Regions from separate parts of the Streptomyces lydicamycinicus genome, predicted to be linked through region 1. Evidence: riboswitches for the same ligand, from Rfam matches in the RefSeq annotation. Region 1 holds a riboswitch; the other holds the start of a gene.
What was found. Region 1 has a riboswitch for S-adenosylmethionine ahead of TU31_RS26750 (amino acid ABC transporter permease). Riboswitches for the same ligand answer to the same signal wherever they lie in the genome.
Positions count from the first base shown of each region.

Region 2: linked by a shared signal. The riboswitch ahead of TU31_RS33975 (aminotransferase class V-fold PLP-dependent enzyme) and the one ahead of TU31_RS26750 (amino acid ABC transporter permease) in region 1 are both predicted to bind S-adenosylmethionine.

Region 1 covers NZ_BBNO01000008.1:88,698-95,724, forward strand. Annotated here, with positions in the region: gene TU31_RS26740 (transporter substrate-binding domain-containing protein) at 1-851, opposite strand, end outside; gene TU31_RS26745 (amino acid ABC transporter ATP-binding protein) at 928-1,797, opposite strand; gene TU31_RS26750 (amino acid ABC transporter permease) at 1,794-2,843, opposite strand; SAM riboswitch class IV at 3,187-3,295, opposite strand; gene TU31_RS26755 (DUF6640 family protein) at 3,537-4,043, opposite strand; gene TU31_RS26760 (luciferase domain-containing protein) at 4,167-4,655, opposite strand; gene TU31_RS26765 (winged helix-turn-helix transcriptional regulator) at 4,834-5,217, shown strand; gene TU31_RS37320 (ATP-binding protein) at 5,349-6,215, opposite strand; gene TU31_RS36065 (response regulator) at 6,792-7,027, opposite strand, start outside.
Region 2 covers NZ_BBNO01000012.1:40,101-47,127, reverse strand. Annotated here, with positions in the region: gene TU31_RS33985 (rhomboid family intramembrane serine protease) at 1-223, shown strand, start outside; gene TU31_RS33980 (Lrp/AsnC family transcriptional regulator) at 220-501, shown strand; gene TU31_RS33975 (aminotransferase class V-fold PLP-dependent enzyme) at 1,067-2,443, opposite strand; SAM riboswitch class IV at 2,613-2,730, opposite strand; gene trpD (anthranilate phosphoribosyltransferase) at 2,822-3,886, opposite strand; gene qcrB (cytochrome bc1 complex cytochrome b subunit) at 4,027-5,664, opposite strand; gene qcrA (cytochrome bc1 complex Rieske iron-sulfur subunit) at 5,661-6,725, opposite strand; gene qcrC (cytochrome bc1 complex diheme cytochrome c subunit) at 6,722-7,027, opposite strand, start outside.

The DNA.
Region 1 (7,027 bases):
AGTCCCTGGAGCTTCGCTCCGGCGCCGGAGAACTTGCCGGCGTTACGGGTCGCGTTGGGGGTCTTCGCCGTGTGGGTGGTGTGATAGGCGATGCTGGGGTTGGGGCCGAAGTGGGCGTCGATCTTCCCGCTGTTCAGTGCCAGGTAGACGCTGTTGTTGTCCGGGTAGTACTTGACGGCAAGGTCCTTGCCCCCCTTCTTCAGCTTCGCCTTCCACTCCAGCAGGACCTTCTCCTGGTTGGTGCCCCGGCTCACCGAGACCGTCTTGCCGGCCAGGTTCTTGTAGTCGCCGTCGAAGTTCCAGGTGCTCTTCTTGGGCACCTCGAACCCCAGGTTGTCCTGCCGGTAGGTGGCGAACTCGTACTTCTTCTTGCGCTCCTCGGTGTCGGTGACGTTGGAGAAGGCCGTATCGACCTTGCCGCTGTCGATGCCGACGAACAGGTTCTCCCAGGTGAAGTTCTTCACCTCGGGCTTGAGGCCGAGGACAGCGGCCACCAGTCGGCCGAAGTCGGGCTCGGCTCCGGTGAGCGTCTTCTGGTCGTCGCCAACGAAGTTCAGCGGCACGGAGCCGGTGGGCAGGGCGCCGACGCCGATGACCAGCGTGCCCTTCTTGGCGACCGACTTGGGCAGCTTGGCGCTGATGGACTTGACCTCGGAAACCTTGAGTTCGGTCTCCTCGGCGGCACCGTTGGAGAGGGCCCCCACGGTGACCTTCCCGGACTGCTTGCTGTCGGACGTACCGGCCGCGTCGCTGTTGCCCCCGCAGGCGGCGAGGCCGGTGGCGAGGGCGGCGACGGTGGTGCCCGCGGTGAGGCCGCGGAGGAGTCTGCTGCGGAGGCTGAGGGTGCGCATGGCTGTCCTTGGTTCGGTGAGCGGTTGTGGTGGCGTGTTGCTTGTTCTTCGGGGGGGCTTCGGTGACGTGGCGGGGTCAGAGCACCTTGCTCAGGAAGTCCCTGGTCCGCTCGTGTTCCGGGTGATCCAGCACCGCGCTGGGCGGGCCCTGTTCGACGATCCGGCCCTCATCGAGGAAGACGACCCGGTCGGCGACCTCACGGGCGAAGCCGATCTCGTGGGTGACGATGATGAGGGTGGTGCCGCTGGTGGCCAGGTCCTTGATGACCGCCAGCACCTCGCCGACCAGTTCGGGATCGAGCGCGGAGGTGGGTTCGTCGAAGAGGATGACCCCCGGTCGCAGGGCGAGGGCGCGGGCGATGGCCACCCTCTGCTGCTGGCCGCCGGACAGCTGTCGCGGATAGGCGCCGGCCTTGTCGGCCAGGCCCACCCGGCCGAGCAGTTCGCGGGCCAGTTCCCGGGCCTCGGGCTTGGTCAGCTTCCCGGTGGCCACGGGAGCGGCGGCCACGTTGTCCAGCGCGGTCAGGTGCGGGAAGAGGTTGAAGTTCTGGAAGACGAAGCCGATCCGGCTGCGCTGGCCCAGGATGACCCGTTCGCTCAGCTCCTTGAGCCTCCCCCGGCCCGCGGCCGGGCGGACCCCCGCCTCGCTGCGCTCGCCGTGCCGGCGTACGCCGATCAGCTCACCGTTCACGCTGACGTACCCGACCTCGGGCTTCTCCAGGTGGTTGATCACCCGCAGCAGGGTGGACTTGCCTGACCCGGACGGCCCGAGAATCACGGTGACCTCGCCCGGCCGCACGGTCAACTCGACGCCGTCCAGCACCCGGTGGCCGCCATACCACTTGTGCACGCCGTGCACCTCGACCGCGGCAGGCCGTATCTCGGTGGTGTCGGTGGTGTCGGTGATCTCAGTCAGCTCGGTGCTCTCAGCAGTCTCGGTGGTCATATCGCCGCCTCCCTCCGGGCTCGCGCCCGCAGATCACGCAGACCCGTCCGCACCTTCTGCAACGGCGTCGGCGGAAGGGTGCGCGTCGCGCCCCGGGAGAAGTACCGCTCGACGTAGAACTGGACGACGGAGACCGCACTCGTGAGGATCAGGTACCAGACGGTGGCGACCAGCAACAGCGGGACGATGTCACCCGGGTAGGTGCTGCCCATGCTCTGCGCGGAGCCGAAGAGATCGAGCAGCGACACGTAGAAGACGAGCGAGGTGCTCTTGATCAGATTGATCAGCAGATTGACGTAGTTCGGGGTGATGGACCGCAGCGCCTGCGGGAAGACGATCTTCGTGAACTGGTAGCTCCTCGGCAGACCGAGTGCCGATGCCGCCTCGTGCTGCCCCTGGTCGACCGCGAGGATGCCGCTCCGCACCACCTCGGACGCGTACGCCGCCTCGTTCAGGCTGAGTCCGACGACCGCGACGACGATGTCGGTGGCGAGCCGGGACTCGTCGAAGGTGAAGAAGGCGGGGCCGAACGGAACTCCGAGGCTCAGCGTCTTGTACAGCGCGCTGAAGTTGTAGAGGAACAGCAGCACCACGATCAGCGGAACCGAACGGAACAGCCATGTGTAGGTCCAGCTGACCGCCCGCAGCACCGGGCTCCGGGAGAGCCTGCCCAGGGCCACCAGGATCCCGCCGAGCAGACCGAGCACGGCGCTGTACGCCGTCACTTCGAGGGTGATGAGCAGACCGTCGAGGATCGTCGGGCGCAGGAACCAGTACTGGAACCGGTCCCACTGATAGAAGGGGTTGGTCACCAGTCCGTGGGCGATCTGGGCGACCAGCACCAGCACGATCGCCGTGGCGATCCAGCGACCTGGTCGGCGCTGCGGCAGCACCCGCTGTGCCGCCAGTGGCCGCGGTGCGGTGTCATCGCCCGGCCGTTCGGTTCCGGCAGGGCGTGCGGTACGAGGCTCGGAGGCGGGCTCGGGGGTGTCTTCGGCAGGAGGCGCTGAGGCGAGGGACACCACAGCGCCAGGGGATTCACTCATGGAGGGCTCCAGCGAATTCGGACACCCCGGACCACGGATGCCGCGACGGCACCGCAGAGCCGTCAGGACTCTGCGTGACGATGCGCACGGGACACGCGGCACGTGGTACGGGGGCTGGGCAGGAAGGGTGCACACCGCGACAGCGGTGGCATCAGAGGTTCAGAGAGCCGTCAGCCTCGGCAGAAGGCACGGCAGGTGCAAGTGCCGGTACACAGTGCGCTGTTGACGCGGAGCAGGTCGACCGTCCGGTTCGCGCACAGCAGCAGGCAGCCGCGACGCCGCCATGCGGCCGTCTCCAGAGCTGCGTACATTCCGTCACCGTCACTGTTCCAGCCCCATGGGGGCCTCGCGCTTACCGAAAGGCTTCCGGTCCGGTCGTCACCTGGGGCACCCCACCGCGGCGCGAGGGTTGCCGGTCAGCAAGCCAGGGCTTGTCGCTGACACTCATGACCGATCTGCGGCGTAAGTTAGACAGATCTCGGACATGGTTGTCAAAGCCTGCCCGACCTGTGGGACGACAAACCGAGTCGGGACGGTCCACATCGACACTGGATGTGCTGGATCACCAGGTAGCGGCACAGGCCGCACCATGGCTGCCGGTTCCCTCCACACCGGCCCGGCGCACCTCGCCCAACTACCGGACACATTTGGATAGTTGCTCATAGCTGGCCGGGCACACGGGTGGGCGGGTGGTCAGTTGCTGTTCTCCGGCACACCGGAGCCCGGCGCCGGACGCGAGAGCAGGACCGCGCCCCCGATGAGGGCCAGAGCGACGATCTCGATGACCGCCTGCACCGGCAGACCGGCGACGTACATGTCGGGCTTGTCGAACTGCGGGTCGAAGTAAGCGGCACCCGGATAGAAGATGGCCAGCGCCTGGCTGACCCAGTACAGGCCGGCGAGAACGACCGCGGCGCGCAGGTTGGAACCCGCATCGCCCCGGCGGCGCCAGACGAAGTACAGCGTGGCCAGGGCGAGGAGGGTCCCCATGGCCATCGTCTGACCGTTGTGGAACTTGGCGTGTGCGGGCCAGAGCGGGTTGAGGACGTGCGTTTCGTTCCAGTCGGCGATGTAGGGCGAAACACCGGTGAAGACGGCGACCAGCGAGAGCATCGCCTTGCCGATCACCGCACGTGAAGGGATGACGGACTGGGGGGGCGCTCCGCCGGAAGCAGGCGTGGAAGAGAGGGAGTTGCGCATCGGAAGCGGCCTTTCGTCTCGTTCGGGCCGGCCGGGCACGGCCGGCCTGGGAAGCCCAGGAGGGCCGGCATGCCCGACCGGCTCGGGAAGAGGTCGGGAGCGGGGGCGGAGGACGGCGCGGTGTCAGGCCGCGGCGGCGTCGGACATCGGCGCCCGGCCGGTCGCGTAGGCATAGGAGGCGGTGATGACCTGCTTGGCCACCTCCAGTTCGGTCCGGTCTCGCGGGGCGTAGAGCATCACGACGTTGATGCCGAGGTCGTAGAGCGGGTGCTTCTCTCCCCAGCCGGAGGCCAAGAAGGCGGCATGGTCGGCCGGGTCCAGCGCCAGATGGAGACTGCCGTCGGCGTGCACATGCGTGAATTCCTCGTCGGCGTTCGGCGGCATCAGCACCGCCCCCGGGGCGGGAGGCGCGCCGTCGAGGAACAGCGCGCGGGAGCTGGGGGCGGACACCTTGCTGCGGCCCCAGGCGGTGCCGGGCAGTGCGGCGTCCATCCACCGCAGCAGGTCCTGCCTGACCTCGGCCGGACTGGTCTGGCTCAACTGCAGGTGCGGGACTTCGGGGCCCGTCCGGGGCCGCTCGCCCTCGCGGGGCGGGAGTGCCGGGAATGTCATGGTGGTGCCTCTTTCATCGTCATGGGACAGCCCGCCTCCACAGGGGCGGCCTGCCTCCGTGCGACCTCCGGGGAACCGGGGTCGCCGTCACACCACCAGGCTAGTTTCCTCGGTATAGTGGTTTCCTATGGGAAAGTGCCCTGGCCGCGATCGTGGGCCAGGAGGGAGAGGAGGCGTCATGACCGATGCGGTGGAGCAGGCGTGCCCGATCAACCCGGTGATCGACCTGGTGTTCAGCCGCTGGACGACGCCGATCCTGTGGGTCCTCGAACACCACGGCCGGCTGCGCTTCAACGAGTTGCAGCGGCACCTGCCGACCATCACCCCCAAGGTCCTCACCCAGCGCCTGCGCCAGCTCGAACGCGACGGCCTGGTCGTCCGCACGTACCACGCCGAGATCCCCCCGCGGGTCGAATACGAGATCAGCGACCTGGGCCGCACCCTGACACCGCTCTTCAGCGCCATCACCGACTGGTCCGCTGCCCACCTCCCCGCCGTCTCCGCCGCCCGGCACGCCTACGACGCGGCACGCGAGGAAGAGGAGAGCTGGGCCCAAGGCTGAGCGGACGACCGGTGCAGAGGACGTCCCGAGCCTTCGACGGGAGCCACGAGCACCGCCCCTCAGGCCGTCCCCCGCACCCTCCAGGACGGTAAGCACGGCCGCTGGAGGACCGCCTGGGCGTGGGGCCCCGCTCACACCCTGCACGCACCTGGCGCTCGACTGCGCCGTTGACGACGAGACAATGCCGACAGCCCCGCGCCGGCCGGATGCCGTTCCGGTCGCGGAGCAGATCGCGTGGCCCTCCCCCGTCTCGATGACGCGGACTCGATGACGAGGTGTCCGAGGTGGACGACGCCGAAGACGGACCGGGCGTCATGCATGGTCATCGGCGACCGGCCAAGAAGACGGCGCACAGACGGTTCTCTCCGCCGCGGCGGAACTCCTTGGGCAGGCCGATCCTGCGGTGCGGCGAGTGCGGCCCGGACTCGGGGCGCGCGTAAGATCCGCCGCCGCAGACGCCTCAGCCGACGGGCCCTGCCGGGGGTGCGCAGTTCGAACCAGATGAGCTTCCCCGCGGGGGTGCGCAGGATGCCCCAGCGGGTCGAGAGCTGCTCGACCAGGTGCAGTCCTCGGCCGTGTTCCTCGTCGGTGCGCGCGGGCGGGCGAGCTGCGGGCGGGGTGGCGGGGCAGCCGTCGGCGATGTCGCAGCGCAGTGTCCGACCATCGACGGAGTGGGACATCCGCAGTCGGATGGGGCCCCAGGCATGCTGGAGTGCGTTGGTCACCAGTTCGCTCACCAGGAGTTCAGCGGTGTCGGCATGCTCGTGCAGCCCCCATCGGGCCAGCTCGGCCCGGATGATCCGGCGGGCCTGAGGCACGGCGCGTACATGGGGGTCGAGCAGCTGGGAGACCACATTGCCGCGCGTCTTCCGCAGGTACCGGGACAGCTGAGTGACCCCTGCGGCGGTGGCCGCCGCCAGCCGCCCCAGCAGACGACACAGCGGGAGCAGGACGCCGTCACGTACGGCATCACCGAGTGCGCGAACGACGGTACTCATGACGATGTGGTCCGGGCGAACGGAATCCGCTGCGGCGGAAGACCGGGATCGATGGGGCTGAGGCTGCCGTACGAGAGCCCTTTCCTGAGGCACGGAGCCGGCGAACGCATACGGGGTCACCTCGGTGCCCGCCATCGGCGGTCGGGTCATGCCTGGGAACGGCTCTGGTTCCGGGAACATCTGTCTTTCCTCGCTTCACGGTGGGGCAGCGGGCGGCCGGGCGAGTCCGGAGGTCACACGGGCTCCGCTGGTGTCCCCGGGAGGGCTGTGGCGTGCGCACAGCGACCCGGGTCATGACGTCCACCCCACCTCTCATGTCCGCTCCATCGGTGGTGACGGGGAGCTGATGTAAATCAGCGTGGACCGGCACCGCACGGGTGTCGTTAGGGGAACCCCCCAGTACGCCCCCTAAACAGGCACGGTGCGGCGGTGTGCGGGAGCCTACGGGTGCGGTGGCGAGGAAGCCGGGGACGGGCCGGTGTCCGCGTACCACGCCCGTCTGCCGGGGCTGATTGCGTGCGGTAAGCGTGGGCTACTCAGCGTGGTGGCTCGTCCCTCACCCCCGCGTCGATGTGCTCATCGCTTCGAGGTCACGGCCGCGAGCTGCTGAAGCTGCCGCGCCAGACGGCCCACGGAGTCGGTTCGCCCGGCGAGCTGGTCCAGGGCCCCGGCCGGAAGCGCATCGCCGGCCATGGCCTGCACGGCGTCAGTGAGGCGACCCAGTCCCTGTTCCACCTGCTCAAGCCGGATCTTCAGCAGGATGTTGTCGACCCTCGATGTCAGCAGGAGGTGATCCAGGGGCTTCGGCAGAT
Region 2 (7,027 bases), on a different contig from region 1:
CTTCCTGCCGCTGCGCTTTCCCGCCTGGATCGTGCTGCTGTTCTGGTTCGTCATCCAGTGGCAGGCAGCCCAGGACGACCCCCGCGGTCCGGGCGTCGCCTACCTCGCCCATGTCATCGGCTTCGCGCTCGGCTTCCTCTACGCATGGGCCCGCTACGGGAGGGATAGTGTGGGGGCCACCAGGGCGAACGACCGGGCGACCGAGGAAGAGAGCCAGCCGTGATCACGTCGATCGTGCTCATCAAGACCAACGTGGACCAGATCCCGGAGATCGCCGAGAAGATCGCCGCACTGGACGGCGTCAGCGAGGTCTACTCGGTCACCGGCGCCCACGACCTCATCGCGATGGTCCGCGTCGCCGCCCACGACGACCTCGCGGACGTCATCCCCGGCCGCATCAGCAAGGTCCCCGGCGTCACCTCCACAGAGACGCACATCGCCTTCCGCACTTACAGCCAGCACGACCTTGAGGCGGCCTTTGCGATTGGGCTGGAGGCCTAGCCCGTCTCTTCCCACGCTTTTGTCTGTCCCGCCGTGGTGGTTTCTCGCCGTGGCGCCTGCGGCGGGCGGGGTGGTTTGTGGGTGCGGTGACGGGCCGGAGGGGCCTGGTGTGTGGACTGCTTCGCTTTACGTCCACACACCAGGCCCCTCCGGCCCGTCACCTCCCGTGGGGGAGTGAGTACAGGTGAGTGGGGGCTGGCCGCCGTCAGCCCTTTCACTGCGACCAGTGCGGCGCACCGGACCACTCAGAACAGCCCCCACCAACCGTTTTCCCACCCATCCCACGGGAGGGGACGGGCCGGAGGGGCAGGGGTGTGGGACGTAAAGCGAAGCAGTCCCACACCCCTGCCCCGGAGGCCCGTCACCGCACCCGACAGCCCCGCGCAGCGGCACCGCCCGCCGCAGGCGCAACGGCGAGAAACCACCACGGCGGGAAAGCCGAAAACGCGGGAGACAGGCCAAGCGCAGCGGACCGGCCCGCCGCAGGCGCAACGGCGAGGGCACCGCGCAGCGGGCAACAAACGGCGAGGTCCCCCACGGCGGGACAGCCGAAAACGTGGGAAGGCTAGGCGCTACGCGCCGGCACACAACGCCCGGCCTCCGTGCGGTAGTTCCAGCGGGCCCCGTTCGTCACCAGTTCGGTGACCGCGCGGAGGAAGCGGTCGACGTGCTCGTCCGGCGTGCCGACGCCCAGGCTGACGCGGATGGCGTTGAGGGACTTCTCGCCGGGGGCCGCGTCGGGGGCGCCGCACTCGCCGGGGTCCTGGGGGGCGCTGCCCAGGAGGGTGCGGACGAGGGGGTGGGCGCAGAAGAGGCCGTCGCGGACGCCGATGCCGTACTCCGCGGAGAGGGCGGCCGCGAAGTGCGAGCTGTTCCAGCCTTCGACGACGAAGGAGAGGACGCCCACGCGTGCGGCGTCGTCGCCGAAGAGGGAGAGCACGGTGACCTCGGGTACCTCGGCCAGGCCCGTGCGGAGGCGGGCGATCAGCTCCTGTTCGCGGGCGACCAGGCCCTCGAAGCCGGCCTCGGTGAGCGCCCGGCAGGCCGAGGCGATGGCGTAGGCGCCGATGACGTTGGGCGAACCGGCCTCGTGCCGGGCCGCGGTGGTGTGCCACTCGACGTCCACCCCGCCGTCGGGGCGGCGGGAGACCTTGCGGCTGGCGCCGCCGCCGGCCAGGTACGGGGCGGCGTCCCGCAGCCAGTCCGCGCGGCCGGCCAGCACCCCGGCGCCGAACGGCGCATAGAGCTTGTGTCCGGAGAAGGCGACCCAGTCCACGTCCAGCTCACCGAGGTCCACCGGGTGGTGCGGCACGAGCTGCGCCGCGTCCAGCACGATCCGGGCGCCGTGGGCGTGCGCGGCGGCCGCCAGCTCCCGCACCGGCCACAGCTCACCGGTCACATTCGACGCACCGGTCACGCAGACCAGCGCCGGGCCGTAGGGCTCGCGCGCGGCCAGCGCCTTCTCCAGGGTGTCCACGGCCTGCTGCGGGGTCCGGGGCGCGTTGAGGTAGGTCACCGTGACGTCGGGGCGCTGCTCCCACGGCAGCAGCGAGGCGTGGTGCTCGGTCTCGAAGACGAACACCCGGGTGTTCTCGGGGAGTACGGCCGCGAGCAGGTTCAGCGAGTCGGTGGTGGAGCGGGTGAAGACGGCCTGGTCCTCGGTGCGGCAGCCGAGGAACTCCTCGATCGTGCGGCGGCTGTTCTCGAAGAGGTCGGTGGACAGCTGCGAGAGGTATCCGGCGCCGCGGTGCACGCTGCCGTAGTACGGGGCGTAGGCCGCCACGTCGTCCCAGACCCGCTGGAGCGCGGGGGCGCTGGCGGCGTAGTCCAGCGCGGCGTAGTCGACCTCGCCGCCGGTCACGAGCGGGACGAGGACATCCCGGCCGAGAACCGGCAGCGGGGCACAAACGGAACGGTCGGCGGCAACGGCGGAACCAGACATGGCGAACTCCCGTAAGAGGTAAGCGAATTCGCTGCGGGCGGGGGCGCGAAGGCGCGCCGGGGCACCGCGGCGGGAAAAGAAAAAGGGATGCGGAAAAGGGGCCGTCGGGCCCTATCGCATTCGCTGATTCACGGAAGTTCTCCCTCGGGGACCAGGATCCCTGGCGAGGGATCCGCGCTTGCCGCAGACCTCGCTGCCTACGGCCTGGTCATCACCCGGGGCACCCCGCCACGGAAGGAGGGTTGCCGGACAGCGGGCCGGGGCCTGCATCGCTGTCACTCGTGACCTGGGCAGAATCATGCCACACGGGCAAAGAGGCGCAAGGCCCGGTCCGTATGACGGACTGAGCCCTGCGTCACACCCTGCGTCACCGTGCGCTCATGTGTTGCTGGCCGCCACCCAGCGCTCCAGCACCCGCTTGGCCGCCCCGGAGTCGATCGAGGCGGCGGCCCGCTCGATCCCGGCCCGGATCTGCTCGGCCAGCGGAGCGTCCGCCGGCTCCAGCGCGACCAGCGCCGCCGCGGAGTTCAGCAGTACCGCGTCGCGCACCGGGCCGGTCTCCCCGTCCAGCAGCCGGCGGGCCACATCCGCGTTGTACGAGGCGTCCGCCCCGCGCAGCGCCTCCACCGGCACCAGGGGGATGCCCACGTCCCGGGGGTCGAAGGACTCCTCGCGCACCGTGCCGTCCCGGACGATCCACACCCGGGAGGTCGCGGTCGTGGTCAGCTCGTCCAGGCCGTCGTCGCCGCGGAACACCAGCGCCGACGAGCCGCGCTCGGCGAGCACCCCGGCCAGGATCGGTGCCATCCGGGCGTCCGCGACACCGGTCGCCTGGGCGCGGACCTTCGCGGGGTTGGTCAGCGGGCCGAGCACATTGAAGGTCGTACGGATGCCGAGCTGGGCCCGCGCGTTGGCGACATGCCGCAGTGAGGGGTGGAACTTCACCGCGAAGCAGAAGGTGATGCCCGCTTCCCGGGCGACCTCGGTGACCCGCTGCGGGGTGAGGTCGAGATTGACCCCGAGCTTCTCCAGGACGTCGGAGGCGCCGCTGGCCGAGGAGGCGGCGCGGTTGCCGTGCTTGACGACCTTGGCGCCGGTGCCGGCGACCACGATCGAGGACATCGTGGAGATGTTGACGGTCTTGGCGCCGTCGCCGCCGGTGCCGACGATGTCGACACTGGGCCCGGGGACCTCGATCAGCCGGGCGTGCTCGTACATGGTGCGGACGAGTCCGGAGATCTCCGCGACGGTCTCGCCCTTGGCGCGCAGGGCCACCGCGAACCCGGCGATCTGGGCGTCGCCGGCCTCGCCCCGCATGATCTTGTCCATCGCCCAGGCGGTGTCGTCCGCGCTGAGGTCACGGCCGGCGAGCAGGGCGTTGAGGAGCTCCGGCCAGGTCTGGGCCGCCACGCTGTCGCCGCCAACCGGGGTCACAACGTTCATGGTCCACTCTCCTGGATTGTCTCCTGCTTATGCCGTCACCCTATCGAGCCGCCGGGCACGCCGGAGGGCCCCGTCCGATCATCGGACGGGGCCCTCTGGGTGGCGTACTACCTACGGTGCGCTAGGAAGCGCTGCGGTGATCAGTGGTGGCCGTGGCCGCTGGTGATCTCCTTGTACTCCTCGACCGTGGCCTTCGGGATGACGTTGTCCTCGCCGTAGTAGGCCTTGGAGAGCTTGGCGCGCAGCTTCTGCGAACGCGACAGCTTGCGCTCCACACCGTTCTCGTCGACCTCCGGGCCCAGCTCGAGCGGCGCGGGCTGCTCGTGCTGCGTGAGCAGGTGCAGCTGCTCCTGGTCGAGCGGCTCGTGGACCTCGATGAACTCACCGTGCGGCAGGCGCTTGATGATGCCGGACTCGCGACCGTGCAGCACCTTCTCCTTGTCGCGCCGCTGGAGCCCCAGGCAGATCCGCTTGGTGGCGATGAAGGCCAGCACCGGTCCGACGAAGAACGCGATCCGCACGAACCAGGTGATCGAGTTGATCGACAGGTGGAAGTGCGTCGCCCACAGGTCGTTACCGCCACCGATCAGCATCACGAAGTACGCGACGAGCCAGGCGACACCGAAGCCGGTACGGGTCGGGACGTTGCGCGGGCGGTCCAGGATGTGGTGCTCGCGCTTGTCGCCCTTGACCCAGGACTCGATGAACGGGTAGACGGCGATCGCGACCAGGACCAGCGGGAAGATCAGGATCGGGATCAGCACACCGAAGTTGAGGGTGTGGCCCCAGAAGTTCCACTCCCAGCCCGGCATGACACGCACCAGACCCTCGGCGAAGCCCATGTACCAGTCGGGCTGGGCGCCGGTGGACACCTGGTCCGGCCGGTAGGGACCGATCGCCCACACCGGGTTGATGCTGGCGATCGCGGCGATCACCGAGATCACACCGAAGACCAGGAAGAAGAAGCCTCCGGCCTTGGCCATGTAGACCGGCAGCAGCGGCATGCCCACGACGTTGTTGTTGGTCTTGCCGGCACCCGGGAACTGGGTGTGCTTGTGGTAGAAGACCAGGATCAGGTGCGCCACCAGCAGGCCGAGCATGATGCCCGGCAGCAGCAGGACGTGCACCGTGAAGAACCGCGGGATGATGTCGTGCCCCGGGAACTCCCCGCCGAAGATGAAGAACTGCAGGTACGAACCGACCAGCGGCATCGCCAGGATGACGCCCTCGATGAACCGCACACCGGTGCCGGAGAGCAGGTCGTCGGGGAGCGAGTAACCGGTGAAGCCGGTGAACATGCCCAGCACCAGCAGCAGGAAGCCGAACAGCCAGTTGACCTCGCGCGGCTTGCGGAAGGCGCCGGTGAAGAACACCCGCATCATGTGGACCATCATCGCGGCCAGGAAGACCAGCGCGGCCCAGTGGTGGATCTGGCGGATCAGCAGACCACCGCGCACGTCGAAGCTGATGTCCAGCGTCGACTCGAAGGCCTGCGTCATCCGGATCCCCTGCATGGGCACGTAGGAACCGTGATAGGTCACCTCGGCCATGCTCGGGTGGAAGAACAGCGTCAGATAGACACCGGTCAGGATGATGATGATGAAGCTGTAGAGCGCGACCTCACCCAGCATGAAGGACCAGTGGTCCGGGAAGATCTTGCGCATGTTGGACTTGGCCAGGCTGTAGATGCCCAGCCGGCCGTCCGCCCAGTCGGCGATCCGCTCGCCCCGCGGCGCCTGGCCGCGGCGCGGGTTGGTCGCGCCTTGTTCGTTACTCATCCGCGCTCCCAGAAGCTCGGGCCGACGGGCTCCTCGAAGCCGCTTGCGGCCTCCAGGAAGCCGTCCTTCTCTGTGATGTGCAGCTGCGGCAGGGCGTGTCCGGCCGGACCGAAGATCACCCGACCGCCGTCAGAGAGGTCGAACGTCGACTGGTGGCAGGGGCAGAGCACGTGGTGCGTCTGCTGCTCGTACAGGCTGATCGGACAACCCACGTGGGTGCAGATCTTCGAGTACGCCACGATGCCCTCGTGCGACCAGGAGAGTTCGTGCTTGTCCTTGATGTTCTGCGGCTGGATCCGCACGAGCATCAGGGCGTCCTTGGCGATCTTCTCCGCGAACTCCTCGTCGTCCTCCTCCAGGCCCTCGGGCTTGGCGAACGTGAGGGAGCCGACGGCGATGTCCTCGGGACGCAGCGGGAGGTTGGTGGACTGGTTGACCAGGCGGACGCCCTTCTTCCAGTTCGTGGTGCGCAGCTTGTTCCCGGGCAGCGGCCCGAGGTCACGCAGCAGCACCACACCGGAGAGCGGCACCAGGGCCAGCGCGCCGAACATCGTGTTGCGGATCAGCTTGCGACGGCCGACCTGCGACTCCTTCGCCCCCTGGGCGAAGTCCGCCATGACCTTGGCCTTGACCTCCGGCGCCGCCTCGATCGGGTGGCGCTCGTCGGCGACCTCCTCGTCCGACATCAGCGTGCGGGCCCAGTGGACCGCACCGGCGCCGATGCAGAAGAGCGCCGCGCCCAGCGTCAGACCGAGCGCGAAGTTCAGCGCGCTGATGTGACCGAGCGGCCAGATGTAGACGTTCTGCTCGATCGGGATCGCCACGTACGAGGCGATGAAGGCGACCGTGGCGATCATGGACACGACGAAGAGAAGCGCCACGGTGCGCTCGGAGCGCTTGGCGGCCCGGTCGTCGATGTCCTGGGCACGGTGCTCGTGGGGCGGCAGACCCGGGTCGGCGAACGGGTTCTCCGCCGTGGTCACCACACCTTCGTGAGCCGTCTCCCGCTCACCGGGAAGGGTTTCTTCTGGCACGTCTTCGTGTCGTCCAGTCTCACTCATGACTTCTTGGCCTTCGTAGTCCGGGCTGCGACCCAGATGGCGACCGCGACCAGCGCGCCCAGGCCGAAGATGTAACCGAAGAGACCCTCACTGACCGGACCGAGACCGCCGAGGTCGAGGCCGCCGGGGCTCTCGGATTCATCGCCGTTGACGGCGCCGAGGTACGCGATGATGTCCTTCTTGTTCTGCTTCGACAGCGAACCGTCACCGAAGGAGGGCATGTTCTGCGGGCCGGTTTCCATGGCCTCGTAGATGTGCTTCGGGTCCACGCCCTCAAGCGTCGGTGCGTACTTGCCATCGGT